3 regions of the Acidovorax sp. GW821-FHT10E03 genome follow, and region 2 is predicted to be linked to each of the others. Evidence: predicted binding sites of a transcription regulator. Region 2 holds the regulator's gene; each other region holds the start of a gene.
The links. The regulator NrdR, encoded in region 2, represses ribonucleotide reductase genes. The targets are predictions, from matches to a motif close to CACNANATNTNGTG.
Positions count from the first base shown of each region.

Region 1 (7,674 bases), on a different contig from region 2:
TTCACCCACGACAGCATCCTCGACGGACAGACTGCGTGGCAATCGGTGGGTGGCATGCAGCTGGGTTCCATCTGGGGCCACGGCGCCTACCAGGCACCCGACTGGACGGCCGACTGGCTGCACCGCGAGTTGCTCAACTGGCTTGACGTCGCCGCCGAGCGTGCGCACGGCAAGCCCTTTGCCGAGCTCGACGCCGCCGCCCAGGCCGTGCTGCGCGACCGCATGAAGACCGAGTACCGCACCAACACCTACCACCCCGAGACGGGCGTGGCCACGGTGTCTTCGGTGCGTGCGGATGCCATTGCGATGACCGCGCTGTACTACGACCAGCTTTTCAGCGACGTGCCCGCGCTGCACAAGACCCGCGAGCACTTCGCCATGAAGGAGAACACCCTGCCCAGCGCCGAGCGGCGCGCGCAGATGACGGGTTTCTTCTTCTGGACGGCCTGGGCCGCCGCCACCGAGCGCCCCGGCACCACGGCAACGTACACCAACAACTGGCCGCACGAGCCACTCATAGGCAACAAGCCCACGGCCGAGAACATGGTCTGGTCCGTGATGAGCGTGGTCGTGATGATGGCGGGCGTGGGCTTCCTCGTGTGGGGCTGGTCCTTCCTGCGCAAGCACGACGAGGTGGAACCCACGCCACCCCAGCATGACCCGCTCTCGCGCGTGCCGCTCACGCCCTCGCAGCGCGCCCTGGGCAAGTATTTGTTCCTCATCGTGGCGCTGTTCAGCTTCCAGGTGCTGCTGGGCGGCTTCACGGCCCACTACACGGTGGAAGGCCAGCAGTTCTACGGCATCAACGTGTCGCAGTGGTTCCCCTATTCGCTGGTGCGCACCTGGCACATCCAGAGCGCGCTGTTCTGGATCGCCACGGGCTTCCTGGCAGCCGGTCTGTTCCTCGCGCCGCTCATCAATGGGGGCAAGGACCCGGCTTACCAGAAGCTGGGTGTGGACATCCTGTTCTGGGCGCTGGTCGTGGTGGTGGTGGGCTCGTTCACGGGCAACTACCTGGCCATCGCGCAGATCATGCCGCCCGAGTGGAACTTCTGGCTGGGCCACCAGGGCTATGAATACGTGGACCTGGGCCGCCTGTGGCAGATCGGCAAGTTCACCGGCATCGCCTTCTGGCTGGTGCTCATGCTGCGCGGCATCGTGCCGGCGCTGCGCACCCCCGGCGGCGACAAGAACCTGCTGGCGCTGCTGACGGCGTCGGTGGTGGCCATCGGCCTGTTCTACGGCGCAGGCTTCTTCTACGGTGAACGCACCCACCTGTCGGTGATGGAGTACTGGCGCTGGTGGGTGGTGCACCTGTGGGTGGAGGGCTTCTTCGAAGTCTTCGCCACCACGGCGCTCGCCTTCATCTTCTCGACGCTGGGGCTCGTGTCGGTGCGCATGGCCACCACGGCCAGCCTGGCCTCGGCCTCGCTGTTCATGCTGGGCGGCGTGCCCGGCACCTTCCACCACCTCTACTTTGCAGGCACCACCACCCCGGTGATGGCGGTGGGCGCGGCCTTCAGCGCGCTCGAAGTGGTGCCGCTGGTCGTGCTGGGCCACGAGGCCTGGGAACACTGGCGCCTGCAGCACCGCACGCCCTGGATGGCCCGCCTGCGCTGGCCGCTGATGTGCTTCGTGGCCGTGGCCTTCTGGAACATGCTGGGCGCGGGTGTCTTCGGCTTCATGATCAACCCGCCCATCTCGCTGTACTACGTGCAGGGCCTGAACACCACGCCGGTGCATGCCCACGCCGCGCTGTTCGGGGTGTATGGCTTCCTGGCGCTGGGCTTCACGCTGCTGGTGCTGCGCTACATCCGGCCGCAGCTGGTGTTCAGCGAGCGGCTCATGAAGACGGGCTTCTGGTGGCTCAACGCCGGCCTGGTGCTGATGATCGCCACCAGTCTGTTCCCCATCGCCCTGTTCCAGTTCCACGCGAGCGTGAGCGAAGGCCTGTGGTACGCCCGGGGCGAGGCCTTCATGCAGCAGCCCTTCATCCAGACGCTGCGCTGGGTGCGCACCTTCGGCGACGTGGTCTTCATCGTCGGCGCGCTGGCCATGGCCTGGCAGGTGGTGAGCGGTGTGTTCGGTTCGCGGGCCCCGGCCGCTTCCACGGGGGCCTACCTGGCGCAGGCCCGTCGCTGAAATGCACCGTGCGCGGCGGCTGCCACAAGCGGCCACCGCGCTCACACACCGTTTGCCCACAAGGACTGACCATGAACCTCGACAAATTCAAGCACCAGCACACCGACATCCTGCGCAGCATCGCCACCTTGCGCGCCCTGGCCCACGCGGGCGTGCAGGCCAACGCCACGGCCATCGCGCAGGGCATCGTGGCGATGAGCGGCACCATCAAGCTGCATCTGGCCGTGGAAGACCAGGTGCTCTACCCCGCACTGCAGCGCGGTGGCAACCCCGAACTGGCGCGCCTGGGCCGCCAGTACCAGAGCGAGATGGCCTCGATTGCCAGCGCCTACGACGCCTTTGCGCGCCGCTGGAACACGGCCGAGGCCGTGCGCCGCGATGCGCAGGGCTTTCGGGACGAGGCCAACGTGGTGCTGCGCCGGGTGTTCGAGCGCATGCAGCGCGAAGACCATGACTTTTATCCGCGCATCGAGGAGGAAGAAACCGCCGCCTGCCATTGAGCGCCCACGCGAGCGCAGCCCGGCCGCAGCGGTGGAGCCCCTGCAGCCCCTAGCCCCCCAACAAAAACACCCACCTTTTCCACGCACACCTCTTGTGCTCCAGCGTGCCATCACACGCACCCCCATCCATCGGTAGGGCCTGACGGCACCTTCCTTTCGCCGGCCTTTGTGCCGGCATTTTTTTTTACCCCTGCTTACCGCCTCGATTGTGTTGGGTCAAACTACCTATAGTGTTTGGTGGGTATCGTGGACACCATAGGTAGTGTTTTTAACCCGTTCCACAGATTGGTCGAACCCATGGCGTCCACCCTTTCCACCTTGCCCCGCGAAGTCGTTTTGCGCAGCGGCCAGCGCGTTCCTTTTGACGCCGAACGCATCCGCGCCGCGCTGGCCAGCGCCGGGCAGGCCTCGGGTGAATATGGCGCCGACGAAGCGGCGTTGCTCACCGCCCAGGTCACCAAGGTGCTCATCCACCGCTTCCATGGCGAGGCACCCACCATCGAGCAGATCCAGGACGTGGCCGAGCAGACGCTGATCGCCGCCAACCACCTGGCCACCGCGCGCGCCTACATCGTCTACCGCGAGCAGCACGCCCAGCTCCGCGCCGACCGGCAGACGCTGGTCGATGTGGAAAGCTCCATCAACGAATACCTCACCCGTGCCGACTGGCGCGTGAACGCCAACGCCAACCAGGGTTACTCGCTGGGCGGGCTGATCCTGAACGTGGCAGGGAAGGTCACGGCCAACTACTGGCTGTCGCACGTCTACACGCCCGAGATCGGCGAGGCGCACAGGAGCGGCGACCTGCACATCCACGACCTCGACATGCTCAGCGGCTACTGCGCGGGCTGGTCGCTGCGCACGCTGCTGCACGAGGGGCTCAACGGCGTGCCGGGCAAGGTGGAGGCGGGGCCGCCCAAACACATGAGTTCGGCCGTGGGGCAGATCGTGAACTTCCTGGGCACGCTGCAGAACGAGTGGGCGGGCGCGCAGGCGTTCTCGTCGTTCGACACCTACATGGCGCCCTTTGTGCGCATTGATGCCATGGACTACGCCGCCGTGCGCCAGTGCATCCAGGAGCTGGTCTACAACCTCAACGTGCCCTCGCGCTGGGGCACGCAGACGCCGTTCACCAACCTCACCTTCGACTGGACCTGTCCCGAGGACCTGCGCGAGCAGGTGCCCGTAATCGCTGGCAAAGAGATGCCGTTTTGCTATGGCGACCTGCAGGCCGAGATGGACCTCATCAACCGCGCCTACATCGACGTGATGACCACGGGCGATGCCAAGGGCCGGGTGTTCACCTTCCCAATCCCCACGTACAACATCACCAAGGATTTTCCGTGGGAGAGCGAGAACGCGCAGCTGCTGTTCGAGATGACGGCCAAGTACGGTCTGCCGTACTTCCAGAACTTCATCAACTCCGAGCTGGAGCCCAACATGGTGCGCTCCATGTGCTGCCGCCTTCAGCTCGATTTGCGCGAGCTCTTGAAGCGCGGCAACGGCCTGTTCGGCAGCGCCGAGCAGACGGGCAGCCTGGGCGTGGTCACCATCAACTGCGCGCGCCTGGGCTACCAGCATGCGGGCGATGAGGCGGGCCTGTTCGCCGCGCTCGACCGCCTGCTGGAACTGGGCAAACAAAGCCTGGAGACCAAACGCAAGCTCATCCAGCGCCTGATGGACCAGGGCCTGTTCCCCTACACCAAGCGCTACCTGGGCACCTTGCGCAACCACTTTTCCACGCTGGGCGTGAACGGCATCAACGAGATGGTGCGCAACTTCACGGCGGACCGGCACGACATCACCAGCGAATGGGGCCACGCGTTTGCCGTGCGCCTGCTCGACCACGTGCGCGAGCGCATGACCGCCTTCCAGGAAGAAACCGGCCACCTCTACAACCTGGAGGCCACGCCCGCCGAGGGCACCACCTACCGCTTCGCGAAGGAAGACAAAAAGCGCTGGCCCGCCATCCTGCAGGCGGGCACGTCCGAGCAGCCTTACTACACCAACTCCTCGCAGCTGCCCGTGGGCTTCACCGACGACCCGTTCGAGGCCTTGATGCGGCAGGAGGCGCTGCAATCCAAATACACCGGCGGCACCGTGTTGCACCTGTACATGGGCGAGCGCTTGTCCAGCGGCGCGGCCTGCCGCGATCTGGTGCGGCGCGCGCTCACGCGCTTTCGCCTGCCCTACATCACCGTCACGCCCACGTTCTCGATCTGCCCCACGCACGGCTACCTGGCGGGCGAGCACCCGTTCTGCCCGCGCTGCGACGAAGAGCGGCTGGACGCCAAGCGGCGGCGGCTGGTGGCCTGACCTCGCATTTCAAACCAAATTGACCTGTAGCGCTTATCAATAAAGAGTTGGCAGCTATCAATACAGAAGCATTTTTTAACCATGAAGGAGATCACATGAGCCATTTCTCTACCCCCGAACAGGCCGCCCTGGCCGCCGTGCAGCTCACCGACGGCGAGCGCCAGCCCTGCGAGGTCTGGACCCGCGTCATGGGCTACCACCGCCCCGTGGCCAGCTTCAACACGGGCAAGCAGGGCGAGCACGCCGAGCGCCGTTTCTTTTCAGAGCAGGCGCGTGGTGGAAGCAACGCCTGCTGAGGCGCCGCCAGCGTCCGCGCTGCGGCTGGGCGGCATGACGCCGCTCACCACCATCGACTTCCCCGGCCGCCTCGCGGCCGTTTTCTATTGCCAGGGTTGCCCCTGGCGCTGCGGCTACTGCCACAACCCCGGGCTGCTCGACGCCGCCGCGCCCCCGGCGTTGCCGTGGGACCAGACGCTGCAGTTCCTGCACAGCCGCCGGGGCCTGCTCGACGGCGTGGTGTTTTCGGGCGGTGAGCCGACGCTGCAAGCCGCGCTGCCCGCTGCGGTGGATGCCGTGCGCGCACTGGGCCTGCAGACCGCCCTGCACACCGGCGGCATGTACCCCGGGCGGCTGGCGGCGCTGCTGCCGCGCCTCAATTGGGTGGGGCTGGACATCAAGGCCCTGCCGCAGCGCTACGACGCCATCACCGCCACCCCCGGCAGCGGCGCGCGCGCCTGGGCCGCGCTCGATGCCATGCTGGCCCATGGCATCGACCACGAATGCCGCACCACCTGGCACGCGGGCCTGTTTGGTGTGGACGAATTGCTGGAACTGGCCCAGGCCCTGGCCGCGCGCGGGGTGCGGCATTGGGCGCTGCAGGAATGCCGCGTGCTCGGCGCCCCGGCCTGGGCGCTGGCGCCCACACACCAGCAGCAACTGGCCGCGCTGTTTTCCGGATTCACCTTGCGCCGGGTGTGAGTGCCGGGCGCAGATTTCCTGCGTTGCAAGGGCCTGCATGAAATAAGCATGCAAATACGGCCGCTGTTGCACACGCCTTGATGCGCGTCAGAAGTGCTTTGCGCAGCCCGCGCGGATCATTCGCGCCACCGCCGCACACCGGCACCACCTTGTCAGGAAATCCTCCATGAACCCCCTCGGCCTCCAGCTGCTGCACGCGCTCAAAACCCACGGCGCGCGCGAGATCTTCGGCATCCCCGGTGATTTCATCCTGCCCTTCTTCGCGCAGATCGAGGAAAGCGGCATCCTGCCGCTGGTCACGCTCAGCCACGAACCCTCGCTGGGTTTTGCCGCCGATGCCGCCGCGCGCATGCACTGCGGGCTGGGCGTGGTGGCTGTCACCTACGGCGCGGGCGCGCTCAACGTGGTCAATGCGGTGGCGGGGGCCTATGCCGAGCGCTCGCCGCTGGTGGTGCTGGCCGGCTGCCCCGGCGAGGTCGAGGCTCATTCCGGCCTGGTGCTGCACCACCAGGTGCGCCATGTCGATTCGCAGTGGCGCATCTTCCGCGAGATCACCTGCGACCAGGTGCGCCTGTCCGACCCCGCCACCGCGCCAGCCGACCTTGCCCGCGTGCTGCGCAGCTGCCGCGAATACTCGCAACCCGTGCTCATCGAGGTGCCGCGCGACATGACGCTGCACCCCATGGCCGAGGTGCCGGTGCTGCCCCCCAGCCCGTTCAACGCAGCCGCCGTGGCCGAATGCGCCGACGAATGGATGGCCCGCATCCAGGCTGCCCGGCGCCCCGTGCTGGTGGTGGACGTGGAGGTGCGCCGCTTTGGCCTGGAAGCCCGCGTGGCCGAACTCGCGCGCCGCCTTCAGCTGCCCGTGCTCACCACCTTCATGGGCCGGGGCCTGCTGGCCGAGGACGCGGGGCATGCCGGCGTGCCCTTCCACGGCACCTACCTGGGCGTGGCGGGCGCACCGGAGACCAGCGCGCTGCTGGACGACTCCGACCTGCCCGTGATGCTGGGCGCCATCCTGTCGGACAGCAACTTCGGCGTGAGCGCCCAGCGCATGGACTTCCGCCGCGCGCTGATCGCCGCGCACCGCGAGGCGCGCGTGGGCCACCACCTGTACCCGGACATCCCCCTGGCCGCGCTGGTGGAGGCGTTGCTGGCCCGTGCCCCGGCAGCGGGTGTTGCGACGGCACGTGCGCTGCCACCCCCGCCCATCTGCCCCGAAGGCCTGGTGGCCGACGATGCGCCCGTGTGTGCGGCCGACCTCTCCCGCGCGCTCAACGACCGCATCCGCACGCACGGCCCCATGAACATCGTCTCGGACATCGGCGACTGCCTGTTCGCCGCCATGGAGCTGCTGCCCACGCCGCTGGTGGCGCCGGGCTACTACGCGTCCATGGGGTTCGGGGTGCCGGCCGGCATCGGCGCCCAGGTGGCCACTGGCCAGCGCAGCCTGATCCTGGTGGGCGACGGCGCCTTCCAGATGACGGGCTGGGAGCTGGGCAATTGCCCGCGCCTGGGGCTGGACCCCATCGCCATCGTGCTCAACAACCAGACCTGGGAGATGATCCGCGCGTTCCAGACCACGTCGCGCTGCGCCGCGCTCGGCGACTGGCACCTGGCCGATGCCGCCGACGCGCTGGGCGGGCGCGGCCACCGGGTGCACACGCGCGCCCAGTTCAAGGCGGCGCTCGATGCCGCGTTTGCCGAACGCGGGCGCTTCCAGCTCATTGAACTGATG
Region 1 covers NZ_JBWKMU010000010.1:8,872-16,545, reverse strand. The annotation lists gene AC07OD_RS18170 (nitric-oxide reductase large subunit) at 1-2,142, shown strand, start outside; gene AC07OD_RS18165 (hemerythrin domain-containing protein) at 2,214-2,642, shown strand; gene AC07OD_RS18160 (ribonucleoside triphosphate reductase) at 2,940-4,958, shown strand; gene nrdD (anaerobic ribonucleoside-triphosphate reductase) at 5,054-5,254, shown strand; gene AC07OD_RS18150 (anaerobic ribonucleoside-triphosphate reductase activating protein) at 5,289-5,936, shown strand; gene ipdC (indolepyruvate/phenylpyruvate decarboxylase) at 6,103-7,674, shown strand, end outside.
Region 1: the regulator NrdR is predicted to act here: its motif matches at 2,894-2,907, upstream of AC07OD_RS18160 (ribonucleoside triphosphate reductase).

Region 2 (7,674 bases):
CAACTCCTTGAAGACCTCCTGCAACTGCTCCGGGGCAGGCTGCGTGGCCAGCCAGTCGCGGATGCGGGAGGCGCGCTCACCAGAGGTGGCGGCAGAAAAGGCGCCGCCGGTCAACGCATCAAGCGGATGCGGCTCATGGGTTTTGGCCGGGGCCGGATTCACTTCAGGTGCGTCGGACATTTTGCTGCGGGAAAAAAATGGAAACATGGATCCAATGGATAACAAAGGCTCCCCCAGGCGCATTGCCTGGAGGCCCGCCCTGGCAACCGCACTGCACGCGCGCCAAGGCAACAAGGAGACTATTTTCACCGGGTTCGGCCAACAGACCGCAGCATGGCGCTGCGCCAAACCCCGAGGGTGATCTGGCACAAGGCTTTGCCAGACGGGCTGACATGCTGCGACCCCCGCAAGGGGCATCGCCCGCGACTCCGGGCGAACTGTCGCCGCTCTAGGGAACAGCCCCCATTATCTATATATAAGCGCCGCTAGCCCAGACAGCCCGCCAGCACAAACAAGAAAGCCCGGCGGACAGTGCCTCAAGGCCTGCCTGCCGGGCTTGACGGCTGACACAACGGTCTTTGCCATCGGTCGCAAATGCGGAGATGAAGGTCCACACTGCGAGGAGGCAAGGTATTGCCTCCAGGGGGTGCCTTGGAATCCTCATCTGCTGCACCAGGGCACTGAATGCCTTTGGAGGGAGACTTGGTTTCGTCTGGCGATGCCTGAAATCAACAGGCAACTGAACCTTACCAAAGTAGTTGCCGCAGTTCAAACTGGATTCTCAATGGCGAAAAGTCCACCGATTGAATTTGACATGAGCTTGTAACAACCCGCCTGAGGCCACAGGCCCCAAACGTCCGCCAGCACCCCAAAAACTGTGATTTTTTACATATTTTTTATAACTTATTTGTCTTATGATTCAATTCATTAGTATTGACTAAGCATTTAGTGACCTCCTAGAATCCGCCAGCCCCAAAAACAGGCTAGTAAAAACCCCAACCCGCTGCCGAACCCGGCTAAGTCAAACCAGGCCCAAAGCACCCCAGAGATGTGCGGCCCACTTGATGGCGTACCAATCCAGGCGACCCGCTGAGACGGGACAGTCACCGATGACTGCCCAGGCTCAGTGCGGCGCTTCAGAAAGGAAGAGCTATGACAGCGTCAGGAAAAATAGTCTCCGGCGTGCGGACCTTCGTGGCCGACGTGACCGAAGGTTTTCTTGAAATCACCCACAACAGCTTCGCCCTCATCGGCCTGGCTGTGGCCTTTGTCGTGATCACCCTCACGGCCCGCCCGGACCTGCGCCAGGCAGGCGAAGCGCAATTGATGAACTGGCTGCAGGCCCGCCAGGTGGAAGTGCTTGGCATGCCCATCGAGCCGGAGGCCAGCGAGCGCGCCACGGCGGGCAATCCCAAGGACCTGCCCAAGGAGCAGGCCGCCGTCGCCTTCTGGCTCAGCAAGAAGTACCGCGTTGCCCCCGAGCCGCTGAGCGTGCTGGTGGCAGAGGCCTATGAAATTGGCGCGAAGTCCAAGATCGATCCCACGCTGATCCTGGCCATCATGGCCATCGAGTCGAGCTTCAACCCGTTTGCGCAAAGCGCGGTGGGCGCCCAGGGGCTGATGCAGGTGATGACCAACGTGCATACCGACAAGTACCAGAACTTCGGGGGGCACTTTGCGGCCTTCGATCCCGTGAGCAACCTGCGCGTGGGCGTGAAGGTCCTGCAGGAATGCATTTCGCGCGCGGGTTCCGTGGAGGGCGGGCTACGCTTTTACGTGGGCGCCGGCAACCTGGCCGACGACGGCGGCTATGCCGCCAAGGTGATGGCCGAGCATTTCCGCCTGCGCCAGGTGGCCGGCGGCCGCTCCATGCCCACCGCGCCACCGCCCACGCTGTCCACCCAGGCACCCGCCCAGATCATCCCGGTGTCTGCGCCGCCCGCGACGCCAGCGGCGGTGGCGGCCGACAAGGTGGCTCTGCTGACGGGGCTCTGAGCCGATCCTGTGCCGCCGGCCGGGGCGCCATGACCCCGGGGCGCACGGCACTTCGCGCGATGCGACACAGGTTGCGCATGCCACGTCAGCTACACTAGCGGGGTACGCGACTGGCGATAGGCGCGGCATCCCGCACACAGGGTGCTGCCGCTGACGTGGAAACCAGCAAGGGCTTGCCCCTTGTGAACCACTGGGAAGCGTGCCGCACGGGGTTCATCCTTCTGCGTTCCGCCGTTCGCCTGGGCAGCCCTTGTTTCAAGGGACACAAGTTCATAGGACTGCCAATCATGTACGACCGCAATATTCTTGTCGAACAAACCGACCCCGAACTCTTTGCCGCCATCCAGGCTGAAAACGCCCGGCAAGAGCACCACATCGAGCTGATCGCCAGCGAGAACTACGCCTCCCCCGCGGTGATGTGGGCGCAGGGCACGCAGCTGACCAACAAGTACGCCGAAGGCTATCCCGGCAAGCGCTACTACGGTGGCTGCGAGCACGTGGACGTGGCCGAGCAGCTGGCCATCGACCGCGTCAAGCAGATCTTCGGTGCCGAGGCCGCCAACGTGCAGCCCCACTGCGGCGCATCCGCCAACGAGGCGGTGTTCCTCGCGTTCCTCAAGCCCGGCGACACCATCATGGGCATGAGCCTGGCCGAAGGCGGCCACCTCACGCACGGCATGCCGCTGAACATGTCGGGCAAGTGGTTCAACGTGGTCTCCTACGGCCTCGATGCCAACGAAGCTCTGGACTACGACGCCATGGAGAAGAAGGCGCACGAAACCCGCCCCAAGCTCATCATCGCCGGTGCCTCGGCCTACAGCCTGCACATCGACTTCGCACGCTTTGCCAAGGTGGCCAAGGACGTGGGCGCGATCTTCATGGTGGACATGGCCCACTACGCCGGCCTGATCGCCGCGGGCGTGTACCCCAACCCCGTGCCCCATGCCGACGTGGTCACCAGCACCACGCACAAGAGCCTGCGCGGCCCGCGCGGCGGCATCATCCTGATGAAGGCCGAGCACGAGAAGGCCATCAACAGCGCCATCTTCCCCGGCCTGCAGGGCGGCCCGCTGATGCATGTGATCGCGGCCAAGGCCGTGGCCTTCAAGGAAGCGCTGCAGCCCGAGTTCAAGGCCTACCAGGAGCAGGTGGCCAAGAACGCCAAGGTGGTGGCCGAGACGCTGACCGCGCGCGGCCTGCGCATCGTGTCCGGCGGCACGCAAAGCCACGTGATGCTGGTGGACCTGCGTGCCAAGGGCATTACTGGCAAGGAAGCCGAGGCCGTGCTGGGTGCCGCCCACATGACCATCAACAAGAACGCGATCCCCAACGACCCCGAAAAGCCGATGGTGACCAGCGGCGTGCGCATTGGCACCCCCGCCATGACCACGCGCGGCTTCAAGGAAGAAGAAGCCCGCATCACGGCCAACCTGATCGCCGATGTGCTGGACAACCCCCGCGACGAGGCCAACATCGCGGCGGTGCGTGCCAAGGTCAATGCGCTGACGGCCCGCTTCCCGGTCTACCGTTAACTTCACCGGTCAGCAGCCGCCATGAAGTGCCCCTTCTGCAGCAACCTGGAAACGCAAGTCGTCGAAACGCGGGTGTCTGAAGATGGGGTGTTCATCCGCCGCCGCCGCCAGTGCGGCGCGTGCGACAAGCGCTTTACCACCTACGAACGGCCGGAAGTGAGCTTCCCGGCCATCGTGAAGAAGGATGGCCGGCGCATCGAGTACGAACGCGCCAAGCTGCTCGCTTCCTTCAATCTGGCGCTGCGCAAGCGCCCGGTCAGCACGGACCAGATCGACAGCGCCATCGAGCGCATCGAGGAAAAGCTGCTCAACCTCGGCCAGCGCGAAGTGATCTCCAGCCGCATCGGCGAGCTGGTCATGCGCGAGCTCAAGAAGCTCGACAAGGTGGCCTACATCCGCTTTGCCAGCGTGTACCGCAGTTTCGAGGACATCGACGACTTCCGCGCGATGGTGGACGAAGTGCGCAAATAGCCGCCGCGGCGCCCACGGCCCGTTTGTTGCCGGGCTGGGCTGCCCACGCACCCGCCGCCAGCCAGCCAGGCCCAGCGGCCACCTTGGCGATGCGCTATCAAAAATATAGCTTTCGGCGCTTGAAGTAAAAGCGCCAGAGGCTATTTTCATGGGCAAAACACCCCCCTGGTGCACAGAAACACCGCGGCTGCCCGACAATGCCTGCGGTGAAAACCCGCCACTTCCTGCAGCTGGTGCTGCTGTCGGCCCTCTGGGGCGCTTCGTTTCTCTTCATCCGCATCGCAAGCCCGCTGCTGGGGCCCAACGTGATGGCCGCCCTGCGCATCGGGCTGGGCACGCTGACCCTGGTCGCCATCATGCGGGCGGCCGGCGAGCCCTGGCCGTGGCGCCACTGGCGCGAGCTGTTCGGGCTGGGCACGCTCACCGTGGCGGTGCCGTTCCTGCTGTATGCCTGGGCCGCCTTGCACCTGCCGGCGGGCTACAGCTCATTGCTCAACACGATGGCCGTTCCCTTCAGCGTGCTCGCGGCCGCGTGGATGAAGGAGGACACGCTGAGCCAGCGCAAGTGGCTGGGCTGCCTGTGTGGCTTCGCGGGCGTGGCCCTGATCGTGCAGCTCGGCCCGGTGGAGCCCACGCCGTCCCTGCTGGTCGCGGCACTGGCCTGCATCATCGCGTCGGCCTGCTACGGGGTCTCCACCACCTGGATGAAGCGGGCCACCACGCGCATGTCGCCCCTGTCGATCGCCGCGGGCATCCACGCCGCCGCGCTGGTGCTGCTGCTGCCGGGCGCCGCATGGAGCCTGCCCGAAGCCCGCTTCACCCCCGGGGCCGTGGCGGCGGTGGCGGTCATGGGCATCGCCACCTCGGGCCTGGCCTACTGGCTCAACCTGCGCGTGCTCGCCCAGGTATCCCCGGTGGCGGCGATGAGTTCCGCGTTCATGATCCCGCTGTTCGGGGTGGCCTGGGGGCATGTGTTCCTGGGCGAGGCCCTGGGCCCCGGCATGCTCTGGGGCGGCGCGCTCGTGCTGGTGGCCACCGGCCTGGTCACGGGCTTCAACCCGCTGCGCTGGCTGGCGGCACTGCGCCCGGGCAAGGAATAGCCGCCGCCGCTCAACGCACGGCGCGCGCGACGGACGTGATGCGGTTGGTAGCAGGCACGGCCACCGGACTCTGCGTGCGGAAGTAGGCCTCCAGCGCGTCCAGGTCCAGCCCGCCCACCAGGCGGTCGCGCCCTTCGGTCAGCACGGTGAAGTTGTCTCCGCCGCTGTCGAGGTAGCTGCTCATCACCACGCGCACCGGCATGTCGTCGCGCAGCGCAGCACCCTGCAGCACCATCTGGCTGACGCGCTCGCCCGCCGGCCGGGACAGGTCGAACTGGTAGGCAAAGCCCGATGAGACCGACAGCACGCGGGGCCGCTGCACGGTGTTGCTGCCGCTGGCGAACTGCTGCTCCAGCACCGCCCTGATCTGCGCACCCGTGAAGGTCTTGACGACCAGCTGGTTGCCAAAGGGCTGCACGGCAAACAGCTGCCCGTAGCGCACCAGGCCCTGCACATCCGGTACCAGGTCGGCACGCAGCCCCCCCGGGTTCATGAAGGACAGCTGCGCCCCGCCCTGCTCCGGCGCGCGCGTGGCGTGGAGCTGCGCATCGGCGACCAGGTTGCCCAGGGCGCTCTCCAGCGAGGGCGTCAGCACGCGGCGCAGGGCCGACACAGCCTGCCCCACCGGGCGCTGCGCCAGCGGTATGGCCGCCGCGCGGTAGGTGTCGACGATCTTTTGCACCGCCGGATCGGCCGGGAAGGAAGGCACGGCCGAGGTCATGGGCACGTGTCCCTGGCTGCCGGTGAAGGCCTCTCCCTGCACGATGACGTTGCGCGCCGTCTTGCGCACCACGCGGCGCGTGCGGGTGTCCACACGCAGCTGGATGTCGGTGAGCAGCGTCCCATACTGGCCTGCACTGGTCAGCAGGAAGGGCCTGGCGGGATTCACACGGGCGTAGTCGCACACGTAGGCCTGGTGCGTGTGGCCGGAGACCACCACGTCCACCGCGGGGTCCAGGCGCTCCAGGATGGGGACGATGTCGCCGGAGAGGCCCGCGCAGCTGGTCTCCTGCACCCCGGCCGTGGTGCTGCCGCCTTCATGGATGACGACCGCGATCACGTCGGCGCCCTGCGCCTTGAGCTGGGGAATCAGGGCATTGGCCGTGGCCGCCTCGTCCTCGAAGCGCAGCCCGGCCACGCCCGAGGGGCTCACCATGGTGGGCGTGGCCTGGAGCGTGAGCCCGATGACGCCCAGCGTCACCGTGGTGCCACCCTGCGTGAAGCGCTTGAGCCCCGTCGCGGGCAGCAGTGTCCGCCCGTCCTCGACGCGCACCGTGTTCGCGGCCAGGAAGCCAAAGCGGGCGCCCTTGAATGGCTGGCTGATCTGGCAGGGCTGGCGCGCCGTGAACTTCTCGCAACCTCCCTGCTGCAGGCGCAGCAGCTCGCGCCAGCCGCGGTCGAACTCATGGTTGCCCACCGCGTTGAAGTCGATCTGCATCTCGTTGACAGCCTCGATGGTGGGCTCGTCCAGGAACAGCGAGGACACCAGCGGCGACGCACCGACCATGTCGCCGGCGGACACGACCGCGTGGTGCGGCCCCCGCGCCTTGAGGGCTGCGATGGCGCTCGCGAAGTACGCCATCCCGCCCGCGGGCACCGCCACCGGTCCCGTGGGGCTTGGAACGGCATGCGCCATGCGGGGCGGCTCCATGTTGCCATGCAGGTCGTTGAAGCCGATGAGCGTGATGTCGATGTGCGCGGGTGCCGGATCGCCGGCCCATCGCGTGGCCGTGCCGCAGCCCGCTAGGAGGCCCCCGAGGACGCCCGCCGCCGCGAGCACCGCGCCGCCGCGCGCCCATCCTGAACCACGGAATGCCTGTGCCAACAACCTGCGCATGGAGAGTGCCTTGTCCAGTCCAGTAAAAAGGGCGCGCATCCCTGCACGCCCCGCAAACCACGGCGGCGAAGCGCCCGGGCCGGGCCCGGTGCGCTCTGCCATGCCGATTCCTACAGAAACGATGCCTGGATGGGCGGCACCGGCGGCACCACATCGCCACACTGCGCGCGGTGGCGCAGGGCATGGTCCATGACGACCAGCGCCAGCAGCGCCTCGGCGATGGGCGCAGCGCGGATGCCCACGCAGGGGTCGTGGCGGCCCTTGGTGACGACCTCGGTGCTCTTGCCGTGCACATCGATCGATTCGCGCGGGCTGATGATGGAGCTGGTGGGCTTGATCGCGATGCTCACCTCCAGGTCCTGCCCGGTGCTGATGCCGCCCAGCACGCCGCCCGCGTTGTTCGTGCGAAAGCCCTGGGGCGTCATCGAATCGCCATGCATCGTGCCCCGGTGGGCCACGCTGGCAAAGCCCGCGCCGATCTCCACGCCCTTCACCGCGTTCAGGCCCATCATGGCGTGGGCGATGTCGGCATCGAGCTTGTCGTACAGCGGCTCGCCCAGCCCCACGGGCACGCCGGTGGCCTGCACGCGGATGCGGGCACCGCAAGAATCACCGGCCTTGCGCAGGGCGTCCATGTAATCTTCGTACTGCTGCACGTCGGCCACGGGGGCGAAGAAGGGATTGCTGCGCACGTGGTCCCAGCTCTCGAACGGGATGGACAGGTCGCCCAGCTGTGTCA
Region 2 covers NZ_JBWKMU010000008.1:148,844-156,517, forward strand. The annotation lists gene AC07OD_RS15685 (DUF349 domain-containing protein) at 1-207, opposite strand, end outside; gene AC07OD_RS15690 (lytic transglycosylase domain-containing protein) at 1,153-1,995, shown strand; ZMP/ZTP riboswitch at 2,092-2,247, shown strand; gene glyA (serine hydroxymethyltransferase) at 2,283-3,527, shown strand; gene nrdR (transcriptional regulator NrdR) at 3,549-3,998, shown strand; gene AC07OD_RS15705 (DMT family transporter) at 4,196-5,098, shown strand; gene AC07OD_RS15710 (bifunctional metallophosphatase/5'-nucleotidase) at 5,109-6,935, opposite strand; gene aroC (chorismate synthase) at 7,046-7,674, opposite strand, start outside.

Region 3 (7,674 bases), on a different contig from region 2:
AAAGCCAGGTCGCCGCCCGGGTGCAGACCCAGGTCAGCGCGCTGGTCATCCAGAACCTCACCGACGGGGTGCTGGTGGTGGACGAAAGCGATGTGGTGCGCATTGCCAATCCCGCCGGGCTCCAGCTTCTCGGCGGCTCGGCCCTGCCCGAACTGCCCTTCATCCTGTCGTCCGAGACGCCCTGGAACCCGCTGGTCACGCTGGCACGGAGGACTTTCCGCCAGGAACATTCCCAGACCGCGGACGTGGACCTGCTCCATCCTGGACAGAGCCCCACCGGACTGCATGTGCGCACCTGGCTGACCTCGACGCGCGAAGCCGCGCGCCAGGCGCAGACCGAGCGCCTGTGCGTGATGTTCCTGCACGATCTGCGGGAGATGGAAGCCCGGCTGCGCACGGAAAAGCTCGCCGCCATGGGCCGCATGTCCGCCGCCGTGGCGCATGAGATCCGCAACCCGCTGGCCGCCATCGTGCAGGCCAACGCCCTGCTCGAGGAAGACCTGCACGACCCCGCCCAGAAACGCCTGGCGCGCATGGTGCAGCAGAATGCGGACCGCCTGGCCCGCATCGCCGAAGAGGTGCTGGACATCGCCCGCGTGCAGCACCAGATCAGCCACGCGCCGGCATCCACCTTGCCGCTGGATGAAACCGTGGCGCTGGTCTGGAATGACTGGCAGGCGCAGGACCCCCTGCAGCGCCGCGCGGTGGTGATGCTCGAAGCGGGCAATACCCAGGTGGAATTCGACACGGAGCATCTGCGCCGCGTGCTCGTGAACCTGTTGGACAATGCGCTGCGCTACATGGGCCAGGAGCCCGATTCGCTCACGGTGACCACCCGGACCCTGCCGTCGGGACAGATCAGCCTGCAAGTCTGGAGCGACGGCGCCCCCATGGACAAATCGGTGGAGCGCCACCTGTTCGAGCCCTTCTTTTCATCCGAAAGCCGCTCCAGCGGCCTGGGCCTGTATATTTGCCGCGAGCTGTGCCAGCGCCATGGGGCGTCCATCAGCTACCAGCGGCTTACCCGCACCACCCTGCGGGGCGAGGTGGGAGGCAACGCCTTCACCGTGGGCTTTCGCCGCACCACACGCCCCACCGAAGCCGCCACGCTGTTTGACACCATCGTGGTCTGAAACGCATTGCCATGAACGCCCCTGCCGCCTCCATCCTCGTCGTGGACGACGAACCCGACCTGCGCACCTTGTACGAGCTGACGCTGCTGCGCGAAGGCTATCGTGTGGAGACTGCGTCCAGCGTGCAGGAGGCACGCGAGCAGCTCAAGGCCCACCGGTTCGATGCCGTCATCACCGACATGCGCCTGCCCGACGGGTTCGGCATGGAACTGCTGCAGGACCTGCGTGACCAGCAACGCCGCGAACGCTGCGTGGTCATGACGGCCTACGGGTCGGCCGAGAACGCCGTGGAAGCCCTGCGCTCCGGCGCGTTCGACTACATGACCAAGCCGGTGGACCTCAAGCAGTTCCGGTCGGTTGTCGCCTCCGCGGTGCAGGGCACGGGTGGTGTCCCCGCGCCCCGGGCCGCGCGCAGCGGTGGAGTGCAAGGCCGGCCGGCGCCGGCCGGCGCGGATCCCCTGGCGGCGGGCACCGCCCTGGACCGGCTGGTGGGCACCTCCGAGGCGATCCGCAACGTCAAGCAGCGGGTGGCCAAGGTCGCGCGCGGCATGGCGCCCGTGCTGATTCACGGTGAATCAGGCACGGGCAAGGAACTGGTGGCGCAGGCCCTGCATGCCAGCAGCCAGCGCGCGGATGGCCCGCTGGTGGCCGTGAACTGTGGTGCCATTCCCGAGAACCTGCTCGAGGCGGAGTTCTTCGGCGCCCGCAAGGGCTCCTACACCGGCGCCGCCCAGGATCGCGACGGCTACTTTCAGGCGGCCCGTGGCGGCACGCTGTTTCTCGACGAGATCGGCGACCTGCCCCTGGCCATGCAGTCCAAATTGCTGCGTGCGATCCAGGAGCGCAGCGTGCGGCCCCTGGGCTCGACGCAGGAGGAGACGGTGGATGTGCGCATCGTCAGCGCCACGCACCGCGACCTGGCCGCCGATGTGCAATCGGGCCGCTTCCGGCAGGATCTGTACTACCGGCTCAACGTGATCGAGATCCTGATCCCCCCTCTGCGCGAACGGCGCGAGGACCTGCCGGTGCTGTGCGCCGCGCTGCTCTCGCGCATCGCGCAGGAATCGGGCATGCCGGTCCCCCCGCTGACCGACAGCGCGCTCCACGCCATCGCCGCGCACCCGCTGACCGGCAACGTCCGGGAACTTGAAAACCTGCTGCACCGGGCCGTGGCGCTCAGCGATGGGGAAGAGCTGCATGTGGACGGGCCCTCGGGGGGGACCGCCGAGTCCCCGAGGACACGGGCGGCGCCAGCGCCCGCGATGCCGTCCCCCGCCGACCCGCAGAGCACCTACCCGGCCGCGCCGCCGCCCGGCGCGGGCAGCCTGGTGACGCTGCCCAGCGATCTTCAGGCATGGCTTGACCAGCAGGAGCGCGACATCCTGATCCGCGCCCTGCGCGAGGCGGGCTTCAACCGGACCGCCACCGCCGCCCGGCTGGGCATCAGCCTGCGCCAGATACGCTACAGGATCGCCCGGCTGAACATCGCCGTGCCCAACGACCAGGACCCGCATGACGACGTGGGCTGAGGAGGCAGCGCCGGCGGACCCACCGCCGTGGGACGGCGGCTGGCACCGCGCGGCCACGAGGCTCCCATCCCCCAACCATGGCACGCGCCCGGCAGCGGCCAGGTCCGCCATCGACCTGATCGTGGTGCATTCCATCAGCCTGCCGCCAGGCGAGTACGGGGGGGGTGCAGTGCAACAGCTGTTCACCAACACCCTGGACTGGGATGCCCATCCCTACTACCAGAGCATCCGCGGACTGGCGGTGTCGTCGCATTTCTTCATCGAGCGCACCGGTGCGCTCTGGCAGTTCGTGGATTGCGATCTGCGGGCCTGGCACGCAGGCCAGTCGGCCTACCGCGGGCGCAGCCAGTGCAATGACGACTCGATCGGCATCGAGCTGGAGGGCCTGGAGGGCCTGGCGTTCGAACCCGCCCAGTACCGGACGCTGGCCACTCTCTGCCAGGACATCGCGCGGCGCTATCCCATCGCGCACATTGCGGGACATGAGCACATAGCGCCCGGGCGCAAGCAGGATCCCGGCCCCGGCTTCGACTGGGTGAAGGTACAAAAGGCATTGCGCTGGCCGCCGCACCGTTTTCCCGCGGCGACCCGGCCCGCCATCCTGGCCGCCAGCTGAACGCGCTGTCGCAGCGCCGCGTCACAGCAACTTTTTCTTTGTGCAACCGCACAAAGCCGCATCGCCAAGCTCCACGCGGCCTCGCGAAGAAAAACCGCCCGTATCGCCCGCCGCGGCGCGGATTCGCTGCTGCTTTTTCGGTGGGACAAGGGATTCCAGCGGGGTCATCGCAAGAACTCGCAGCATTGAAAACATGCTGTTTCCCTTTTCCCAGGGGTTTGGGGCGGTACACTACCGGTAGTGTCTTGAATGCACCTGACACACCATATATAGTGTGCGGCAGACAGAAGTCCGGCCCATCACTCACACCTTGCGATGGCTTCACGCCCCGCGCCACACATCCCAGACAGCCCACAGAAGAGGACACCCATGCAAGCTGCTTTGACTACGCCTTCCACCACCCACGCCAACCCAGCGCAAGCTCCGGCTTCGCAGCCCGCGCCAACGTCGGCGGCCAACTCGCTGGCGCACTACCAGATCATCCGCCGCAACGGGGCGGTGGTGCCGTTTGAGCCGCAAAAGATCGCGGTGGCGATGATGAAGGCCTTCCTGGCGGTGCATGGCACACAAGGCGCCGCGTCCGCCAGCGTGCGCGAAGTCGTGGACACCCTGACCCAGAATGTCACCCGCGCCCTGGTGCGGTCGCGCCCCGGAGGCGGCACCTTTCATATTGAAGATGTGCAGGACCAGGTGGAACTCGGACTGATGCGTGGCGGCCACCATGAGATTGCCCGCGCCTACGTGCTGTACCGCGAGCGCCGCACCCAGGAGCGTGCACGCCAGGTCGAGCAGCAGGCTCCGTCCGCCCCCGCTCCGCTGCTCCACGTGCTGGACGGCGGAGAACGCGTTGCCCTCGACCTCCACCGGCTGCAGGCATTGATCGAGTCGGCCTGCGTGAATCTTGGCGCGGACGTCAGCGCAGACCCCATCGTTGCCGAAACCATGCGCAACCTGTACGACGGCGTTCCCATGGACGAGGTCTACAAGGCCTCCATCCTGGCGGCCCGCACGCTCATCGAAAAAGACCCCGACTACACCTACGCCACCGCCCGCCTGCTGCTGCACACGATCGTGCGCGAAGTCCTGGGCCGCGAGGTGACCCAGAGCGCGATGGGACAAGCCTATATCGACTACTTCCCCGAATTCATCAAGAAGGGCGTGGAAAACGAGCTGCTGGACGAGCGCCTGTTGCAATATGACCTGCAGCGCCTGGGCGCCGCCCTGCAGGCGGACCGCGACCTGAAGTTCGACTACCTCGGACTGCAGACCCTGTACGACCGTTACTTCCTGCACGTCAAAAAGACGCGCATCGAGTTGCCCCAGGCTTTCTTCATGCGCGTGGCCATGGGCCTAGCCCTCAACGAAGTCGACCGCGAAGCCCGCGCCATCGAGTTCTATGAAGTGCTCTCGTCGTTCGACTTCATGTCCAGCACGCCCACGCTGTTCAACAGCGGCACGCTGCGCTCGCAGCTGTCTTCGTGCTACTTGACCACGGTGCCCGACGACCTGGACGGCATCTACGAGTCGATCAAGGAAAACGCCCTGCTGTCCAAGTTCGCGGGCGGCCTGGGCAACGACTGGACCCGGGTGCGCGCGCTGGGCAGCCACATCAAGGGCACCAACGGCGAATCGCAAGGCGTGGTGCCTTTCCTCAAGGTCGTCAACGACACGGCCGTGGCCGTGAACCAGGGCGGCAAGCGCAAGGGCGCTGTCTGCACCTACCTGGAATCCTGGCACCTCGACATCGAAGAATTCCTGGAGCTGCGCAAGAACACGGGCGACGACCGCCGCCGCACGCACGACATGAACACGGCGAACTGGATTCCCGACCTGTTCATGCGCCGCGTGATGGAAAAGGGCACCTGGACCCTGTTCTCCCCTTCCAACGTGCCCGACCTGCACGACCTCTTCGGCGCCGACTTCGAGAAAGCCTACGTGGCCTACGAGGAAAAGGCCGCGCGCGGCGAGATCAAGCCTTCCAAGACGGTGCAGGCCACCGACATGTGGCGCAAGATGCTGACCATGCTGTTCGAGACCGGCCACCCCTGGATCACATTCAAGGACGCCTGCAACGTGCGCTCGCCCCAGCAGCACGCCGGCGTGGTGCACTCGTCCAACCTGTGCACCGAGATCACGCTGAACACCAGCGACACCGAGACCGCCGTGTGCAACCTCGGCTCGGTCAACCTGCTGCAGCATCTGAAGGACGGCCAGATCGACCATGACAAGCTCAAGAGGACCATCAAGGTCGCCATGCGCATGCTCGACAACGTGATCGACATCAACTACTACGCCGTCAAGAAGGCGCGCGACTCCAACCTGCGCCATCGCCCGGTGGGCCTGGGGGTGATGGCGTTCCAGGACAGCCTGTATGAGCTGCGCATTCCCTACGCGTCGCAAGAGGCCGTGGAGTTCGCCGACAAGTCGATGGAAGCCATCTGCTACTACGCCTACTGGGCCTCCACCGAACTGGCACGGGAACGCGGCCAGTACTCCAGCTACAAGGGCTCGCTGTGGGACCGCGGCATCCTCCCGTTCGACACGCTGGACATGCTGTCGGATGCCCGGGGCGGGTATGTGGAAGTGGACCGCTCTTCCACCCTGGACTGGGACGCCCTGCGCAAGAAGATCGCACAGGACGGCATGCGCAACTCGAATTGCGTGGCCATCGCGCCCACCGCGACCATCTCCAACATCATCGGCGTGGATGCATCGATCGAGCCCTCGTTCGGCAACCTGTCCGTGAAGTCCAACCTGTCGGGCGAATTCACCGTCATCAACGGCGGCCTGGTGCGCGACCTCAAGCGCCTGGGACTGTGGGATGACGTGATGATCATGGATCTCAAGCATTTCAAGGGCTCCCTGCACCCCATCGATCGCGTGCCGCCAGACATCAAGGCGCTGTATTCGACCGCCTTCGAGGTGGAGCCCCACTGGCTGGTGGAGGCCGCATCGCGCCGCCAGAAATGGATCGACCAGGCGCAGAGCCTGAACATCTACATGGCTGGCGCATCGGGCAAGAAGCTTGACGACACCTACAAGCTGGCCTGGGTGCGCGGTCTGAAGACCACCTACTACCTGCGCACGCAGAGCGCCACGCACGTCGAGATGAGCACCGTGAACACGCGCCAGCTCAACGCGGTTTCGTCCGGCAACGACGGCGGTGCGCCACAGGCCTCCGCGTCCCCGCAGGCCAAGCCCAGCGCGCTGGAAGCCGCCGCGGCAGCGGCCGCCGCGCAGGCCGCCGCGCTGCCCGCCACGGACATCAAGTTCTGCGCAATCGACGATCCAACCTGCGAAGCCTGCCAATAAGGACTTCGCGCGCAACGCCTCGACACATCCGAGGCGTTGCGCATGTGCTGTGAAGCAACAAATCGTTGCCACACAACGCTTCAGTGCTTTTCTTTTCGCAGCACTGCTTTCATAATCCGAACACTGGAAAATCTATGTTGACCTGGGACGAAGAAGTCAAGCCCTCATCGCAAAATCAACTGGACGGCGGTCTGCAAAACAACCGCCCGGCGGGGCAACCGCCTCTGTCTTTTCAGTCCCCCTCGCTGCACCCCGTTGCTGCGACCGCAACGGCCGCGGCCGGCCCGCAAGTGGCGGAGTCCACTGTAGTGCATCGGCGCGTCAATGCCGCCGACAAGCGCATCATCAACGGCCAGACCGACGTCAACCAGCTGGTCCCGTTCAAGTACAAGTGGGCGTGGGAAAAGTACCTCGCCACCTGCGCCAACCACTGGATGCCGCAGGAAGTGAACATGACGCGCGACATCGCGTTGTGGAAGGACCCGAACGGCCTGACCGATGACGAGCGCCGCATCATCAAGCGCAATCTCGGCTTCTTCGTGACCGCCGACTCGCTGGCCGCCAACAACATCGTGCTGGGCACCTACCGCCACATCACGGCGCCCGAGTGCCGCCAGTTCCTGCTGCGCCAGGCCTTTGAAGAAGCCATCCACACGCACGCCTACCAGTACATCGTGGAGTCGCTCGGACTGGACGAGTCCGAGATCTTCAACGCCTACAACGAAGTCCAGTCGATCCGTGACAAGGACCAGTTCCTGATCCCTTTCATCGAAGCGATCATGGACCCCAACTTCCGCACCGGCACCCCCGAAAACGACCAGACGCTGCTCAAGTCGCTGATCGTTTTCGCCTGCCTGATGGAAGGCCTGTTCTTCTATGTCGGCTTCACGCAGATCCTGGCGCTGGGCCGGCAAAACAAGATGACCGGCGCTGCCGAGCAATACCAGTACATCCTGCGCGACGAGTCGATGCACTGCAACTTCGGCATCGACCTGATCAACCAGCTCAAGCTCGAGAACCCGCACCTCTGGACCGCCGAATTCAAGGCCGAGATCAAGGCGCTGTTCCTCAAGGCGGTCGAGCT
Region 3 covers NZ_JBWKMU010000005.1:300,852-308,525, reverse strand. The annotation lists gene AC07OD_RS11195 (two-component system sensor histidine kinase NtrB) at 1-1,133, shown strand, start outside; gene AC07OD_RS11190 (sigma-54-dependent transcriptional regulator) at 1,145-2,662, shown strand; gene ampD (1,6-anhydro-N-acetylmuramyl-L-alanine amidase AmpD) at 2,646-3,278, shown strand; gene AC07OD_RS11180 (hypothetical protein) at 3,300-3,473, opposite strand; gene AC07OD_RS11175 (ribonucleoside-diphosphate reductase subunit alpha) at 3,648-6,590, shown strand; gene AC07OD_RS11170 (ribonucleotide-diphosphate reductase subunit beta) at 6,725-7,674, shown strand, end outside.
Region 3: the regulator NrdR is predicted to act here: its motif matches at 3,540-3,553, upstream of AC07OD_RS11175 (ribonucleoside-diphosphate reductase subunit alpha).